One region of the Alicyclobacillus sp. TC genome, then DNA from elsewhere that is predicted to be linked to it. Evidence: riboswitches for the same ligand, from Rfam matches in the RefSeq annotation. Region 1 holds a riboswitch; the other holds the start of a gene.
What was found. Region 1 has a riboswitch for ZMP and ZTP ahead of FY534_RS11960 (bifunctional 5,10-methylenetetrahydrofolate dehydrogenase/5,10-methenyltetrahydrofolate cyclohydrolase). Riboswitches for the same ligand answer to the same signal wherever they lie in the genome.
Positions count from the first base shown of each region.

Region 2: linked by a shared signal. The riboswitch ahead of serA (phosphoglycerate dehydrogenase) and the one ahead of FY534_RS11960 (bifunctional 5,10-methylenetetrahydrofolate dehydrogenase/5,10-methenyltetrahydrofolate cyclohydrolase) in region 1 are both predicted to bind ZMP and ZTP.

Region 1 is NZ_CP044434.1:2,418,938-2,426,451, forward strand. Features, by position in the region: gene icd (NADP-dependent isocitrate dehydrogenase) at 1-853, opposite strand, end outside; gene trpS (tryptophan--tRNA ligase) at 937-1,926, opposite strand; gene FY534_RS11950 (NAD(P)-dependent oxidoreductase) at 1,945-2,853, opposite strand; gene FY534_RS11955 (HNH endonuclease) at 3,044-3,604, shown strand; ZMP/ZTP riboswitch at 3,673-3,760, shown strand; gene FY534_RS11960 (bifunctional 5,10-methylenetetrahydrofolate dehydrogenase/5,10-methenyltetrahydrofolate cyclohydrolase) at 3,836-4,702, shown strand; gene pyk (pyruvate kinase) at 4,756-6,510, opposite strand; gene FY534_RS11970 (acetyl-CoA carboxylase carboxyltransferase subunit alpha) at 6,817-7,514, opposite strand, start outside.
Region 2 is NZ_CP044434.1:1,949,502-1,957,015, reverse strand. Features, by position in the region: gene fdhF (formate dehydrogenase subunit alpha) at 1-1,483, shown strand, start outside; gene FY534_RS09690 (helical membrane plugin domain-containing protein) at 1,690-2,382, shown strand; gene fdhD (formate dehydrogenase accessory sulfurtransferase FdhD) at 2,385-3,218, shown strand; ZMP/ZTP riboswitch at 3,288-3,367, shown strand; gene serA (phosphoglycerate dehydrogenase) at 3,441-5,024, shown strand; gene serC (3-phosphoserine/phosphohydroxythreonine transaminase) at 5,038-6,123, shown strand; gene FY534_RS09670 (HAD family hydrolase) at 6,137-7,258, shown strand; gene FY534_RS09665 (alpha-hydroxy-acid oxidizing protein) at 7,317-7,514, opposite strand, start outside.

The DNA.
Region 1 (7,514 bases):
ACTTGAGCGCTTCATCCTGAGCCTTGTCAGCCGCGGCCTGTCCATCTTTTTCTTTAATGCGATCATACATAGCCCATGTAAACGTTTGGTCTGCAAACTCACGCTCGGCAAGTTCGTAACCCCAAGTTTTGAAGGCTCCCTCTGTGAACTTCATTATATTTCCCTTGTGAACCAATGTGACGCTCTTGCGTTTATGTTGTAACGCATATTGAATCGCTGAACGTACCAAACGTTCTGTACCCTCTTTGGAAACTGGTTTGATGCCTATGCCGGACGTTTCTGGGAAGCGTATCTTCTTCACGCCCATCTCCTGACGCAAGAACTGTATGACCTTTTTCACTTCAGGAGTACCTTCTTGCCATTCTACACCAGCGTATATATCTTCCGAGTTTTCACGGAAAATAACCATATCTACCAAGTCTGGACGTTTAACCGGAGAGGGAACGCCTTTGAAATAGCGAACTGGACGCTGGCATACGTATAAATCAAGTTCTTGACGCAACGCTACGTTTAACGAGCGAATGCCTCCCCCTACGGGTGTGGTCAGTGGTCCCTTGATGGAGACAATATACTCCGAAAGAGCCTTCAATGTATCTTCTGGCAACCATTCCTGAAACTGATTGAACGCCTTCTCGCCAGCATAAACTTCAAACCACGCAATTTTCCGCTGGCCACCATACGCTTTTTGAACAGCGGCATCAAAAACACGCTGCGATGCGCGCCAGATATCCGGACCTGTGCCGTCGCCTTCAATAAAAGGAATAATAGGATGATGAGGAACATGAAGCTGCCCGTTTTGAAGAGTAATTGGTTCTCCTTCTGTCGGGCCTGAAAACGCTTTGAATTGCGCCATGAGGGTGCCTCCTTATGTATCAGGTTCCACGCCACATCTTAGCATAATTGCTAACGAAAAACCAAAAACCAAAGAATGATCTTTTACGCTCTGCGCGGCAGAAACCCAATTTGTTCTTTGACCTGCTCCAGTGTCACAGAAGCCAGTTTCTCAGCTTTTTCAGCCCCATCTGCAAGTGTCTTTTCTAAATCTGGAGATTCGAGCCATTCGTGATAGCGTTGCTGAATGGGTTCAAACACGGATACAACCGCATCAGCGATAGCTTGTTTAAAAGGCCCATACCCTTGACCTGCAAACTCTTCCTCTACTTCTTGCAGACTCTTTCCCGTACAAAGCGCGTAAATCGTCATCAAATTGGATACTGCTGGTTTTTCTTCTTCATTGTATCGGACCTCGCGTCCCGAGTCTGTGACAGCGCGACTAATTTTTTTCCGTAGGACTTCTGGCGGATCGAGCAAATAGAGCGTTGCATTGGGACTTTCATCACTCTTGCTCATTTTTTTCAAAGGATTTTCCAAACTCATAATTCTTCCACCCATTTTAGGGATCATTGCCTCAGGAACGATAAACGTTTCTCCATAACGACGGTTGAAACGAATGGCTACATCGCGAGTCAGTTCAAGATGTTGTTTTTGATCTTCGCCAACAGGGACAAGAGTGGTTTGATACAGCAAAATATCAGCAGCCATCAATGCCGGGTAAGTGAATAGACCTGCTGTAACTACATCTTTTTGTTCTGATTTATCTTTGAACTGTGTCATGCGTCCAAGTTCGCCATAATAAATCATGCACTGCAAAAGCCACCCCAGTTCAGCATGAGCAGGCACATGTGATTGAACAAACAAGATTGCCTTTTGTGGATCAATGCCACACGCCAAATACAAAGCGGCCAATTCGCGCGTTCTCTGATAGAGTTGCTGTGGATCTTGCGGCACAGTAATTGCATGCATATCTACAACACAGAAGAGACATTCAGCTGTATGTTGCAATTGGACAAAATTGCGTATAGCGCCTAGGTAATTTCCTATGGTAATGGTTCCTGACGGCTGAATGCCGGAAAACACTCTTTGCATGAATTCTTCCTCCTTGCCCTACAAACCTAAGTTGAAAGATGAATCCTTCGCGCCAGTATACCCTGATTGCCTTAAAAGTTCCATCATAACAGCTGCTAAATCGTCTTCCGCAAAACCATTGTGCATCGCTGACGTATAGCTCGCGAAAGCTGCTGACGTGGCCGGAAGTACTGCTTCTCTCTCAATCGCTGCCTGGAGAATCAAATTCAAGTCTTTACGCATGTACTTCAGTGCAAATGCTGGTGGAAAAGATTCATCAATCAACATCTGCTTTTTAATCCCAAGAAAAGGTGATGCAACAGACGACTGGGAAAGCATATCGAGAACATTGAAACGAGACAAGCCTAACGTTTCTGCAAGGACAAGCGCTTCAGAGATTCCTTGCATCGTCAAGGCAAGAAGTAGATTGACAACCAATTTTGCTTTGGCGCCGTTACCGCCAGGTCCGAAATAAAATTGCGCCTGACTCATAGCCGCCAGAATCGGACGCGTGATTTCATACGTTTCCAACGGACCGCCTGCCAAGACGAGTAACTTCGCTTCTTTGGCTGCACCTGCACTTCCTGAAACGGGGGCATCCAGCATCGCAATGCCTAATTGGTTCATATGTTTCTGCACTTCCAGAGCTGTTCCCGGCGAAACGGTACTCATATCAATAGCCACAAAAGAATGTTTCGCGTTCTCGGCCACACCACCATTTCCTAAATAGACTTCTCGTACGGCGCTGTCATCAGAAAGCATGCTGATAACTACATCTTGGTTACGTACGGCTTCAGCTATATTCTGAGCCTGTTTTCCGCCCATTTGCAGCAAGGGTTGAACTTTTTCAGGAGATCGATTATATGCTGTAACACTATATCCTGCACGTAGCAAGTTTTCCGCCATGGGCAAGCCCATAGTTCCTGTGCCGAGAAATCCAATTCTCATTATTTTCCACCCACCATAGAGATTGATGTTCACCACTCTCATCAGTATAGCTCTTTTCAGCTTCTTACCAAGCGCACAGTGAGCCAGTCGCATTACGAATCAAAATTTGTCACAATAGAATTCAGAGAACTTACGGAATCGATGATTTGATGACAAAATCCTTGAACTTTCTAGTCAGTGAGGTGAGCATGTGGGCAGAAAACGTCATGCAGAGGGGAGATGTCCTCGTTGCAACGGATTATTTACCATATCCAGTATGGAGAGTCATAACGGGGCCTGCCCTCATTGCGGACACCAACTGAACGAGGGTAGCGTGGTACGTGTATTAGATGGTTCGGGTGCCCTGCTCACTCCCTGTACCAAAGAGCGAGCACAGGAAGAAGTACGCTACGGAAATGCGTTTTGGGTCAATGAAAGAACAATTCGCCTGCGTTTTTCCGCTATGAGCAAAAAGAAATATCGAGAAACGGTTCTGCGCCGCGACAGTGGCCGTTGCGTATGGTGCGGAGCACCTGCCACAACAATGGATCACATCATTCCTGAGTCTAAAGGTGGGCGATTTCATCCCAAAAATTTGATGTGTGCCTGTTTAGCGTGCAACCAAGAGAGAAAAAATATGGACATTCCAGAATTTCTGGCTCATTGTGAGGCTACTGGGCAAACCGTTCGGCGCAAACATATTCTCGCACTTTATCGAGAGGCAGTTAGGTTTCAATATCATGGTGAAAATTCAAACGAACGTAACAGATAGAAGTTGACAAACAGTTGCACGAAAGTACTCCATCGCGTTAGACTTACACTGTTACAGTGAATGAAACAGGCTGCGCGCAGAACTGGCGGATAACGTGGAAAACCACGGGGGACTGCGCACGATTGCTGCCTTTTGCCGACCGCCTGGGCAACGTCTCGAAAAACAAAGACGGCGCCCAGACGGTTTTTTTTCGTCATTGGGACAGCCTATGCAAAGGAGGTTGATGATCTCATGGCCCACTTGCTCTATGGCAAACCAGTGGCAGATCAAATGAAGCAACAAATTAGAGAGCAGGTGAATTCCCTCTCTCATCGACATATACAGGTAAAAATGGTGGCTGCTTTAGTCGAAGGAGACGCCGCATCTCTCTGTTACGCTCGTTCTAAAGTCCGCATGGCAGAGAAGCTCGGCATTGAATGCATGTTGCATATCTTTCCCGCACGCGTTACGGAACAACGCGTCATAGAACAGATTCATGCATGGAATCAAGATCATACCATTCATGGCATTATTCTTGAGTTACCGCTCCCTCATCATTTAGAATCATGGAGAATTTTACAGGAGATCGATCCGTTTAAGGATATTGACGGTTTGACAGAAAAAAACGCACTAGCCAATATGCTCGGTACACCAGGGATTTACCCAGCTACTCCTCTCGCTTGTTTGAAAATGCTCGATCATTACGGGGTTCCATTGCGTAAACGAAACGTTACGTTAGTTGGATGTGGGAGAACGGTCGGTATGCCTCTTTTACATCAACTCATTCGCCGAGGAGCTACTGTAACCGCTTGTCATGCAGAAACACGAGATATTGGCGAGCACTTGCAACGCGCTGAAATTGCCTTTGTTGCAGTCGGGAAGGCAGGTCTAATTCAGCCCGAAATGTGTCATCCAGGACTTATTATCATTGATGCAGGTATCAATCAGGATAAAAACGGGCAAATCGCAGGCGATACCGCGCCGGAAGTGGCAGAAGTGGTTCATGCCCTCACTCCCACTCCCGGAGGAGTAGGCAGCGTAACTACAATGCAAATATTCGCGAATTTATTAGAAGCTGTTGAGTATCAATATTCGTTGATGGTACATCCTACTTCATGAGGATGGCCAAGCGCCATCCTCATGATTTTTATTTACCCATCCGCTGAACTATTTTACAGCACTTGCGCTCGACCACGATAAATCAAACCTCGAACCGGATCGACCGTAACCAATGCACCATCTTCCACACGCTCCGTGGCTTCCGAAGCTCCGACTACTACTGGCTTGCCGAGGGATATGGCCACAACTGCAGCGTGAGAAGTCAATCCACCTTCTTCAACAATCATTCCTCCAGCTCTCTCAATCGCAGGCATAATGTCAGCATCGGTGCAATTCGTGACAAGAATATCCCCTTCTTGAACACGTTCCAGAATATCTTGATTTTTCTTAGACACTACTGCACGTCCACTCACAGCATGTTGTCCAATTCCCTTACCACGAACTAAAATTTCTCCTATAGTGTGCACTTTTAGTAAATTGGTGGTTCCACGGATACCGACGGGAACACCTGCCAGAATAATCACCATATCTCCATGCTGCACATAACCTGCATCGAGAGCACCTTCTACTGCGGTTTCCAGTACATCGTCTGTCGTGGAAGCCATAGGTACCACAACTGGACAGACACCCCAGGAAAGCATTAAACGACGTGCCACCCTCGCATCCGGAGTTGCAGCTACAATGGTCTTAAGCGGACGATGTTTGGCAATATGTCGCGCTGTATGTCCGGAAGTCGTTGCGGTGACAATAGCAGCCACATCCAATTCGGAAGCCATTTCTTTAGCCGCATGAGAAATCGCATCCGGCACCTTCCGTTCAACTTCCGTATGATGATGATAGACCACTTCACGCTTTAAAATGGCCTCTTCAGCACGCTCAGCAATCTGCGCCATGGTTTGCACCGATTCCAGGGGATAGCGGCCTGCAGCCGTTTCGCCCGAGAGCATGATAGCATCTGTGCCATCCAAAATAGCGTTGGCCACATCGCTGGCTTCCGCACGAGTTGGACGAGGATTACGCTGCATCGAATCGAGCATTTGCGTTGCAGTGATAACAGGTTTTCCCCACTGGTTACAAAGCGAGATAATGCGTTTTTGAGCCAGCGGCACATCTTCTGTCGCAATTTCTACACCAAGATCGCCACGGGCCACCATGACACCATCTGTAACTTCGACAATTTCATCCAACCGTTCGAGACCTTCCACCGTTTCAATCTTAGCAATAATATCTGCTTCGTAATGGCGTTCTTCGAGAATTCTGCGCACTTCCAAAATATCTCCGGCTTTACGTACAAAGGAAGCAGCAAACATATCGATACCTTGGTCAATACCAAAGCGAATATCTGCCTTGTCCTTCTCAGTAACACCAGGAATACGCAGTGTCACACCAGGTACATTAATTCCTTTATTGTCTTTCAGTATACCGCCATTGGTTACTATGCAGACAATGTCCTGACCTTTGACTTCAACCACTTTCAACCCAATCAAGCCATCATCAATACGAATAGGAGCCCCTGGATAGACGTCTTCCACAAGTCCTTCATAGGAAATCCATACGCGTTCTGCCGTTCCCTCTGCAAGAGGCTGGATGGTCAAGGTGACCAACTTTCCGTCAAGCAGTTCAACTTGTCCACCCGCAATTTTCCCTGTCCGAATCTTCGGACCTTTGACATCCAACAAAATGGCTACATGCTTACCTACATCCGCAGCCGCTTCACGAATACGACGGATACGCTCAGCATGCTCCTCATAGGAACCATGGGAGAAATTGAGACGGGCAACGTCCATGCCTGCGCGCATCAATTGACGCAGGATTTCGGGTGATTCACTGGCAGGCCCAATGGTACAAACGATTTTGGTTTTTCGCATGATTCACCGTTCCTTCCGAGGATATCGTTCCTCATCTTTGGCGATTTCAATCAGTTTCCATACACAAAGCAAAAGAAATCAAGAGACACAAAAGCAATGCGCTGGACTTATTTTGTCATACATGGACATTTTTTGTCCCTAAATAGAGAAACAGTCTTATCCACTCAACGACGGCTGCTCTCTATGTACGCTCTTGGAGCACGCATTCTCCATGTAGTCTTTCTCATTTCCTATGACATTCACGCTGGGCAAACGGAATGCCCACCAGTCCGGTGGACATCGCCGCTTCCGTTCAATCCAGTTCTGTTATTCCGAGAAAGATCCCATATCCCTGTACTTATGGTACCTCTCATCCAACAGTTGTTCAATAGGAATTTGCAAAAGTTCTTTCAATCCTGCTACTATTTTTTCTCCTACTTTAGAGATCATCCAATTTGGATCTTTCTGGGCACCGCCTCGTGGTTCTGGTATTAATTCATCAGCAATTCGCAAATCGACTAAATCTTGCGCTGTAATGCGCATGACCTCAGCCGCTTTTTCAGCGTAAGTACTGTCGCGCCAGAGAATAGCAGCTGCTGATTCAGGAGCGATGACAGAGTACCAAGAATACTCTAAGGCATAAATTCGATCGGTCACGCCAATGCCGAGTGCTCCTCCGCTCGCACCTTCACCAGTGACCACACTGATGGTAGGTGTTTTGAGGCCGGCCATTGCCCGCAAATTGGTTGCAATAGCCTCACTTTGCCCCCGTTCTTCAGCAGAACTACCAGGATAAGCACCCATAGTATCGATAAAAAATACCACTGGCCGACCAAATTTTTCTGCCTGACGCATAAGTCGCAACGCCTTGCGGTATCCTTCAGGATGCGCCATACCAAAATTTCGATAGAGATTCTCCTTGGTATCTCGACCACGTTGATGACCAATCCATGTGATAGGTTGTCCTTGCAACATGCCAATACCGCCAACTACAGCCGGATCGTCCCGAAAGTTGCGGTCACCAT
Region 2 (7,514 bases), 470 kb from region 1:
GCTCGATCACAATTATGCTGACGCAGCATTTTTAGCCGAAAAAGTTACCGGACTGGAAGAGTACAAGCGTTCTTTGGAAGCCTATACCCTGGAATTTGCTGTTGAACAGACAGGGCTGAGTAAAGAAGAATTAATTCGCACGGCTGAGATGATTCGTGACGCAAAAAGCGTCTGTATTGCTTGGGCAATGGGAGTCACACAACATCTGGGTGGTAGTGACACTTCAACTGCAATCTGTAACTTATTGCTTGTGACCGGGAATGCGGGCCGTCCTGGAACAGGTGCTTATCCGTTGCGCGGACATAATAACGTACAAGGTGCAGGAGACTTTGGCTGCGCTCCTGCGTTTATGCCTGGTTATGAGCCGTCCAACAGCGAAGCAGTGTTGCAGAAGTATGAAAAAGCCTGGGGTGTTAAACTTCCACGCAGCAAAGGGTTAGATAACCATCAGATGGTTGAAGCGATTCATGATGGGCAACTCAAAGCTATGTATCTATTTGGTGAAGATATGGCACTGGTGGATTCCAATGCCAATTATGTACACGAAGCGTTTGAAAAGCTGGAACTCTTTATTGTTCAGGATATATTTTTTAGCAAAACCTGTCAGTATGCAGATGTTATATTTCCAGCCAGTCCTAGTTTAGAAAAAGAAGGAACTTTCACCAACACAGAACGTCGAATTCAGCGCCTCTATCAAGCATTAGAACCTCTTGGAGAGTCAAAACCAGATTGGATCATTATTCAAGAATTGGCTAACCGTTTAGGTGCTAACTGGAACTACACGCATCCACAGGAGATTTTTGAGGAAGCTGTAGCTTTGACCGATTTGATGAAAGGTGCCAACTACGAAAGGTTAGAAGGGTTCAAGAGCTTGCAATGGCCCGTTGCAGAAGATGGCACGGATTCACCAGTCCTTTACTTGGATGGTTTTCAAAAACCAGGCGGCAAAGCACAGCTTTATCCGGTGGAATGGCAGCGGCCTATGGTAGAAAATGAAGAGTTCGATCTCCATTTAAACAATGGGCGCTTGTTGGAGCATTTCCATGAGGGTAATATGACTTATCGTGTGCCGGGAATTGAAGAAAAGGTACCTACTACTTTTGTGGAAATTTCTCCAGAATTAGCGGCAGAACGAGGTATTCAGACGGGAACTTTGGTTCGACTGATTTCTCCTTATGGAAAAGTCAAAGTACGAGCAGTAGTAACAGATAGGGTAAAAGGTAAAGAATTGTATCTCCCTATGAATACACCAAAAGCCGAAGAAGCGGTCAATTACCTTACCAGCAGCTATCACGATACGATTACCCATACTCCAGCTTACAAGGAAACCAGTGTACGTATGGAAATCATCGAAAAAGATGGCGATTCTCCTATTAAACGTGGCAATTTCCGTTTGGGACATCCAAATCCTCAACCAGGTGTCAATGTGGAACAAAAATGGCAGCGTAAAGATTATCATGACTTACTTAAAGTGGGTAAATGAAGGGGGCTGCGGGGTTGAATAAACCCCGCTCGTTCTTTAAGGTCTTTTACTCTATATATTTTTGGTAATTAGCTAAGACTAAGTAAAAATCCGTGTTGAGTTAAGGATGTATTCGGGTAGTTTTTCATGTACACTAGATACGGCTGAACTGCGGCAGGCTTTTTGAGCTTGCCGTCGGTTGATTTTTAGTGGAGGGGTGCTCACATATGGCACAAGCTACAACCGCAATTGTCCGGCAAGATAATGAGTCTGAACAAAAGGAAAAAATGTTGCAAGAGTTGCAACAGGTACTGGCTGAAAATGCTGATGGTCTAAAAAGCGGAGCAGAATTGTTACAAGAGCTGCATGAGAAAGGGCTGCTCGATTTTCTCGTAGCACTGATTAAACAAGGTAATGATGTGGTTCGAATTCTGGTTGAATTGGTGACTCGTGAGCAGTATATGAAAGGAATTCAAAAAGTTATGTCGGCTGTTGAAGGCTTTTCAGAACTGGATGGAGACAGTCTTACAGCAGCCATGAAATCATTACTGAAATTACTTCAAGAGCTTTCGGATAAAGGATTGCTTGATTTTTTGGTTGGTTTACTGGAACAAGGACAAAACATTGCTAAAGTTCTGGTGGATTTTGCTGCCCAAACAGCGCAGTCAAAATCTTTACAGTCCATCATCTCGCTTGCTTCTGAAGTTTCCAATCTTGATGGAGAAGCTCTGGGACGTACACTCAAAGGAGTCACTGCTGGGCTTTCAAAAATGGCTGAATCTGAACCCAATGGACGGCCTATGGGTATTTTCGAATTGCTTCGTATGATGAAAGATCCAGATGTAAGTGCAGCGCTACAAAGTGGATTTGCCTTTTTGAAGGGAATGGGGCAGGCTTTGCGGAAAACGGATGGTCAATAACCATGCTGGATAAAGTAGCACAACGAGGCGAGGGAAGGCAACGCCGTGCTCCTTTGCAAGCCAAAACAGTTATTCAACGTTATCATGAAGGACAGTGGACGGTTATTGAAGATTCGGTAGCTAACGAATTTGTTCTAACGATTGAAGTGGACCGTCAGGAATTTGCTACTGTCGTCTGTACGCCAGATTGCCTGGAGGATTTTGTTATAGGCTTTCTGGCGTCAGAGGGTGTGATACGTCAAGCTTCAGATGTGGATAATCTGGAAGTGAGCCTCTATCGTGGGATGGCTTGGGTACATTTGAAAGAGAAATTTCAGATGCGTCCAGAAGTTTATCGGAAACGCTACATTACTTCCTGTTGTGGGAAAAGCAGACAATCATTTTATTTTTTTAATGATGCCCAGACGGCTCATAAAATTGAAGATTCAACACGTTTAAGTGCGGGCGATATTTTGAATGTCATGGCTAAAATGGACGAGGAATCTTTTTTGTTTAAGCAAACGGGCGGTGTGCATATGGCCTTTCTAGAAATTCCAGGTCAGTGTTTCATCGCGCGTTCAGATATTGGTCGTCACAACGCTCTTGATAAAGTCTTTGGATATCTTTTACGTTGTGGATTGTCTACAATTGGTGCCAGAATGGCATTCAGTGGACGTATTTCATCAGAAGTATTATTGAAAGTATCAAAAATGGGTGTTGGCGTTGTCATATCTCACAGTGCGCCAACCCAATTGGCATTAGATTTAGCGCGTGATTTGAATATTACCGTCATAGGATTTGTCAGAAATTCATCATTTAATGTCTATACACATGATTGGAGGGTGCAGATGTCTTGACGCTGCGCCATTTCTTGTCTATATTCTGAATTAAATATCAATACAGATAGGCAATCGAAAAGTATATTGTAACCTTCGCATAACTGGCGGAAGTGGGATTACCACAAGGGAGTGCGAAAGGATGTATGCCGGCCGCCTGGGCGCCTCTTGTTCAAGAGTCTGTTCAGGTGGCCTTTGCTTTACCCTTCAGCAGATAACCTAAAGAGAGTGGAGAGTGGACCCATGAAAGTTCTCGTTACAGACGGCATTTCTGAGCTTGGAGTAGAAAAATTGCAGTCTTTCCCTAATATAGAAGTCATAGTCCGTCCGGAATTGACTCCAGATGAATTGCTTGAAGAAATTGCAGATGTAGACGCCTTGCTGTTACGTTCTCAATCTAAAATTACAGAAAAAGTCCTGCAAGCTGCAGTTCAATTAAAAGTGATTGGAAGAGCTGGTGTTGGAGTCGATAATATTGACGTCACAGCCGCTACTCGTCGAGGAATCGTTGTGTTGAATGCCCCTGATGGCAATACCATTTCAGCTGCCGAACATACTTTTGCCATGTTGATTTCCCTTTCTCGCCATATTCCCCAAGCTGATGCTTCTATTCGCAGCGGCCGCTGGGACAGAAAAAAATTTATTGGCGTTGAATTGGCTGGAAAAACGCTTGCTGTTCTTGGCATGGGACGTATTGGTTCAGAAGTTGCCAAACGAGCCCTTGCTTTTCAAATGCGAGTCATAGGATACGATCCGTTTCTTACCCAGGAAAGGGCCAAAGTGTTGGGAGTGGAAGCGAAACCGCTCGAAGAGGCCATTGCAGAGGCGGATTTTATTACGGTTCATACGCCACTTACGAAAGAAACTCATCATTTGTTAAACGAAGCGGCTTTTTATCGAATGAAGCGAGGAGTTCGTATTGTGAATTGTGCACGAGGCGGAATTATTGATGAACAAGCGTTATTGCGAGCTATAGAAGAAGGTATTGTAGCCGGAGCCGCCCTCGATGTATTTGAAAGAGAGCCTCTGGATGCGCATCATCCTTTGTTATCGCGATCGGACGTAGTCTTGACACCTCATCTTGGAGCCTCGACAGTAGAAGCTCAAGTTAATGTGGCCATTGATGTTGCAGAAGAGGTTGGACGTGTGTTGTCAGGGTTGCCTTTTCGAAATGCTGTCAATTTACCTTCATTGACAGCGGAGCAAAACAGAGAACTGTCACCTTATCTCGAATTGGCAGAAAAGATTGGTCTCTTTGCCACACAGTTGGTTCCTGAAGCGCCTCAATCTATTGAAATAACGTACAGTGGTGGACTTGCTCAATTAGATGTGTCATTTCTAACACGAACTCTCCTAAAAGGTCTTTTGGCTTACCATTACCAAGATGAAGTAAATTATGTCAACGCTCCAATAGTTGCTGAACAATTGCACATTCAAGTTCGTGATGTCCGTGAACCGAAGAGTAAGGTGTTCCAAAACCTCATCTCGCTGCAACTGTATTTTTCGGGTGCTCAAATCAAAGTCGCGGGAACTTTATATAACGGTTTTGGGCCTCGTATTGTCGAAGTGGATGGTTACGCAGTAGATGCGCCAGTAGAAGGCAATATGGTGTTTACGCGTCATGTTGATCAACCGGGTATGATTGGAAAAATGGGTACTCTATTGGGCGACGTTGGCATTAATATTGCCGGTATGCAAGTTGGCCGACGTGAGAGTGGTGGAGAAGCTATCATGATTCTTAGTGTAGACAAAGTTGTTCCAGATTCTGTGATCCAACAGATCGGTTCTGTCAGTGGTGTTCGGGTAGCGCGTGCTATTCAACTTTGAGGGGGAATGCAGAATGAAAAGAGTGGATAATTTTGGAGCTGGCCCTGGCGCGCTGCCTACAGCAGTCCTCGAAAAAGCGAGAGACGAACTATTATCATATCAAAATAAAGGTATCTCCGTTCTAGAGATGTCTCATCGCAGTGAAATGTTTGATGAAATTCATCTTTCTGCCAAAAACCGATTACGTCGACTCATGAATATTCCAGAGGAGTATGAAATCCTCTTTTTACAAGGTGGCGCTAGCTTACAGTTTAGTATGATTCCCATGAACTTTTTGCAGAAAGGTCAAACGGCTGCATATGTTTTGACAGGAAGTTGGTCTGAGAAAGCATTGGCAGAGGCAAAAAAACTAGGAGAGACACGTATTGCGGCGAGTAGCAAGGAGGATGGCTATCGCAGTATTCCTGCAATGAACGCGATATACAGTGAAAGCAATGATGCCTATTTGCACATCACGACAAATAATACGATTTATGGAACGCAATGGCATGTTCTTCCTAGTCATTTGGACAGTCCTCTCATTGCTGACGTGTCCAGCGATATACTGTCTCGTCCGCTGGACGTTCAATCTTTTTCTCTTTTATATGCAGGTGCTCAAAAGAATCTTGGCCCCTCTGGTTTAACAGTAGTGATTGTCAAAAAGTCTTGGGCTGAGCAAGCGAGCGAGACAGTTCCTACCATGCTCTCTTATCAAACTCATCTTCAACATGACTCTCGTTACAACACTCCACCGACTTTTGCTGTTTACTTGTTAAATCTTGTCTTGGAGTGGACGGAAGCACAAGGTGGAGTACCAGCGATGATGGAGAAAAGTCTGAGAAAATCTGGTTATCTTTATCGAGTGATTGACGAGTTTCCAGATGTATATGAAGGTCATGCTTGTCAGGAAGCACGTTCACGAATGAATGTAACTTTTCGACTGGTCAATCCGGAGAGGACGAAACAATTCCTGACTGTAGCCAACGATTATTCATTTATTGGTTTGTCTGGGCATCGTTCGGTTGGCGGTATTCGTGCCTCACTTTACAATGCAGTTTCAGAAGAATCTGCAGCTCGATTGGCAGAATTTATGCGGGATTTTGCCCAAAGTGAAAAGTAAAGGAGGCAAAATGGTGTACCGTACCCTATTGTTTGATGTGGATGGTGTCATGCTGAGTGAAGAAAGATATTTTGACGCCACAGCTTTAACAGTCATTGAACTTTGGAACCGCTCTTGTTATCTGGGGCTTTCAGCACAGCCGTTGGATTCCATTCAGGATAATCCTACAGAAACCTACATTCGAAATGCTCGGCAGTACGTTTTTGCGGACGATCGTGCTCTATTCGCTATGAAAAGCAAGGGCATTAATGCCAATTGGGATATGGTATATTTACTATTTGCTTTTGCATTAGGTCGTTTGTTGGATGAGACAGCAACTGTGACAATCTCTAAATATCAACCGTCAGAGGATATGGCAGAATATTTATGCCGGGTGGGTCATGTTTTGCAAAGTCGGGAGGGTCATCGTAATCTTCCTGATTTTCAAAAATTTGTATGTCTAGCAGAATCGGCTTCAGATAAAGCTGATTTAATGAACAAAGTCAATGAAAAACTTCGTCGTTTAGTGTCTGCGAATGAAGAAAAAATATTTTTCCAAAAACTATGGGAACTGGGCTGCCAAGTTTTTCAAACTTGGTATTTGGGACAGCAGTCAGACAGCCCACTTTCTCATGAGAAACGAGGTTTTCTTCATGATGAGGAGGCCATTGTAGATATAGAGCGTTTCCGAGCGCTTCTCATTCATTTACAGTCGTCTGGTATCGCACTCGGAATAGCTACAGGTCGTCCCGATGTAGAAACAAGAGTGCCACTTAGTCATCTGGGACTTCTTTCCTTGTTTGATAAAAAGAGAATTTCGACCGCGTCAGATGTTTTGCATACAGAGCGGCAATATCCTGAATTTGCCCCTTTATCAAAACCCCATCCTTTCAGTTATTTGCGAAGTTTACTTGCCACAGAAGATGTTGAACAAGTACTTCATACATCACTGCCGCTATCTGATCATATTGCCCGACAGGTTCTGATTGTGGGTGATTCAGTAGCAGATGCAATATGCGCACAAAAAATAGGCTGTGATTTTGCCGCTGTTCTTACAGGACCTTCTGGAGAAGCGGCTCGTGCTGAATTTGAGGCTCTTGGGGCTAACTATATTTTTAAAGATGTTCTTGAGTTATTCAGTTTATTCGCAAAGTAGCAGCATTGCTCTTGTATGAACTTCGATGGATAGAATTTTAAAGTAAACCAATAAATCATTAATTTTTTACCAATAAACAATCATTGGAAATTTCTTGTATTGCTCTGTATCCGGCTAATCCCATAGTCAAATCGAGATCGGCCAAAAGGTGGCGTACCACAGCGCGTACGCCTTCTTCGCCGCTTACAGCTAGTCCATAAATATAAGGTCGGCCAAGTAGCACTGCGCTTGCACCCAAAGCAATAGCCTTTAGGAT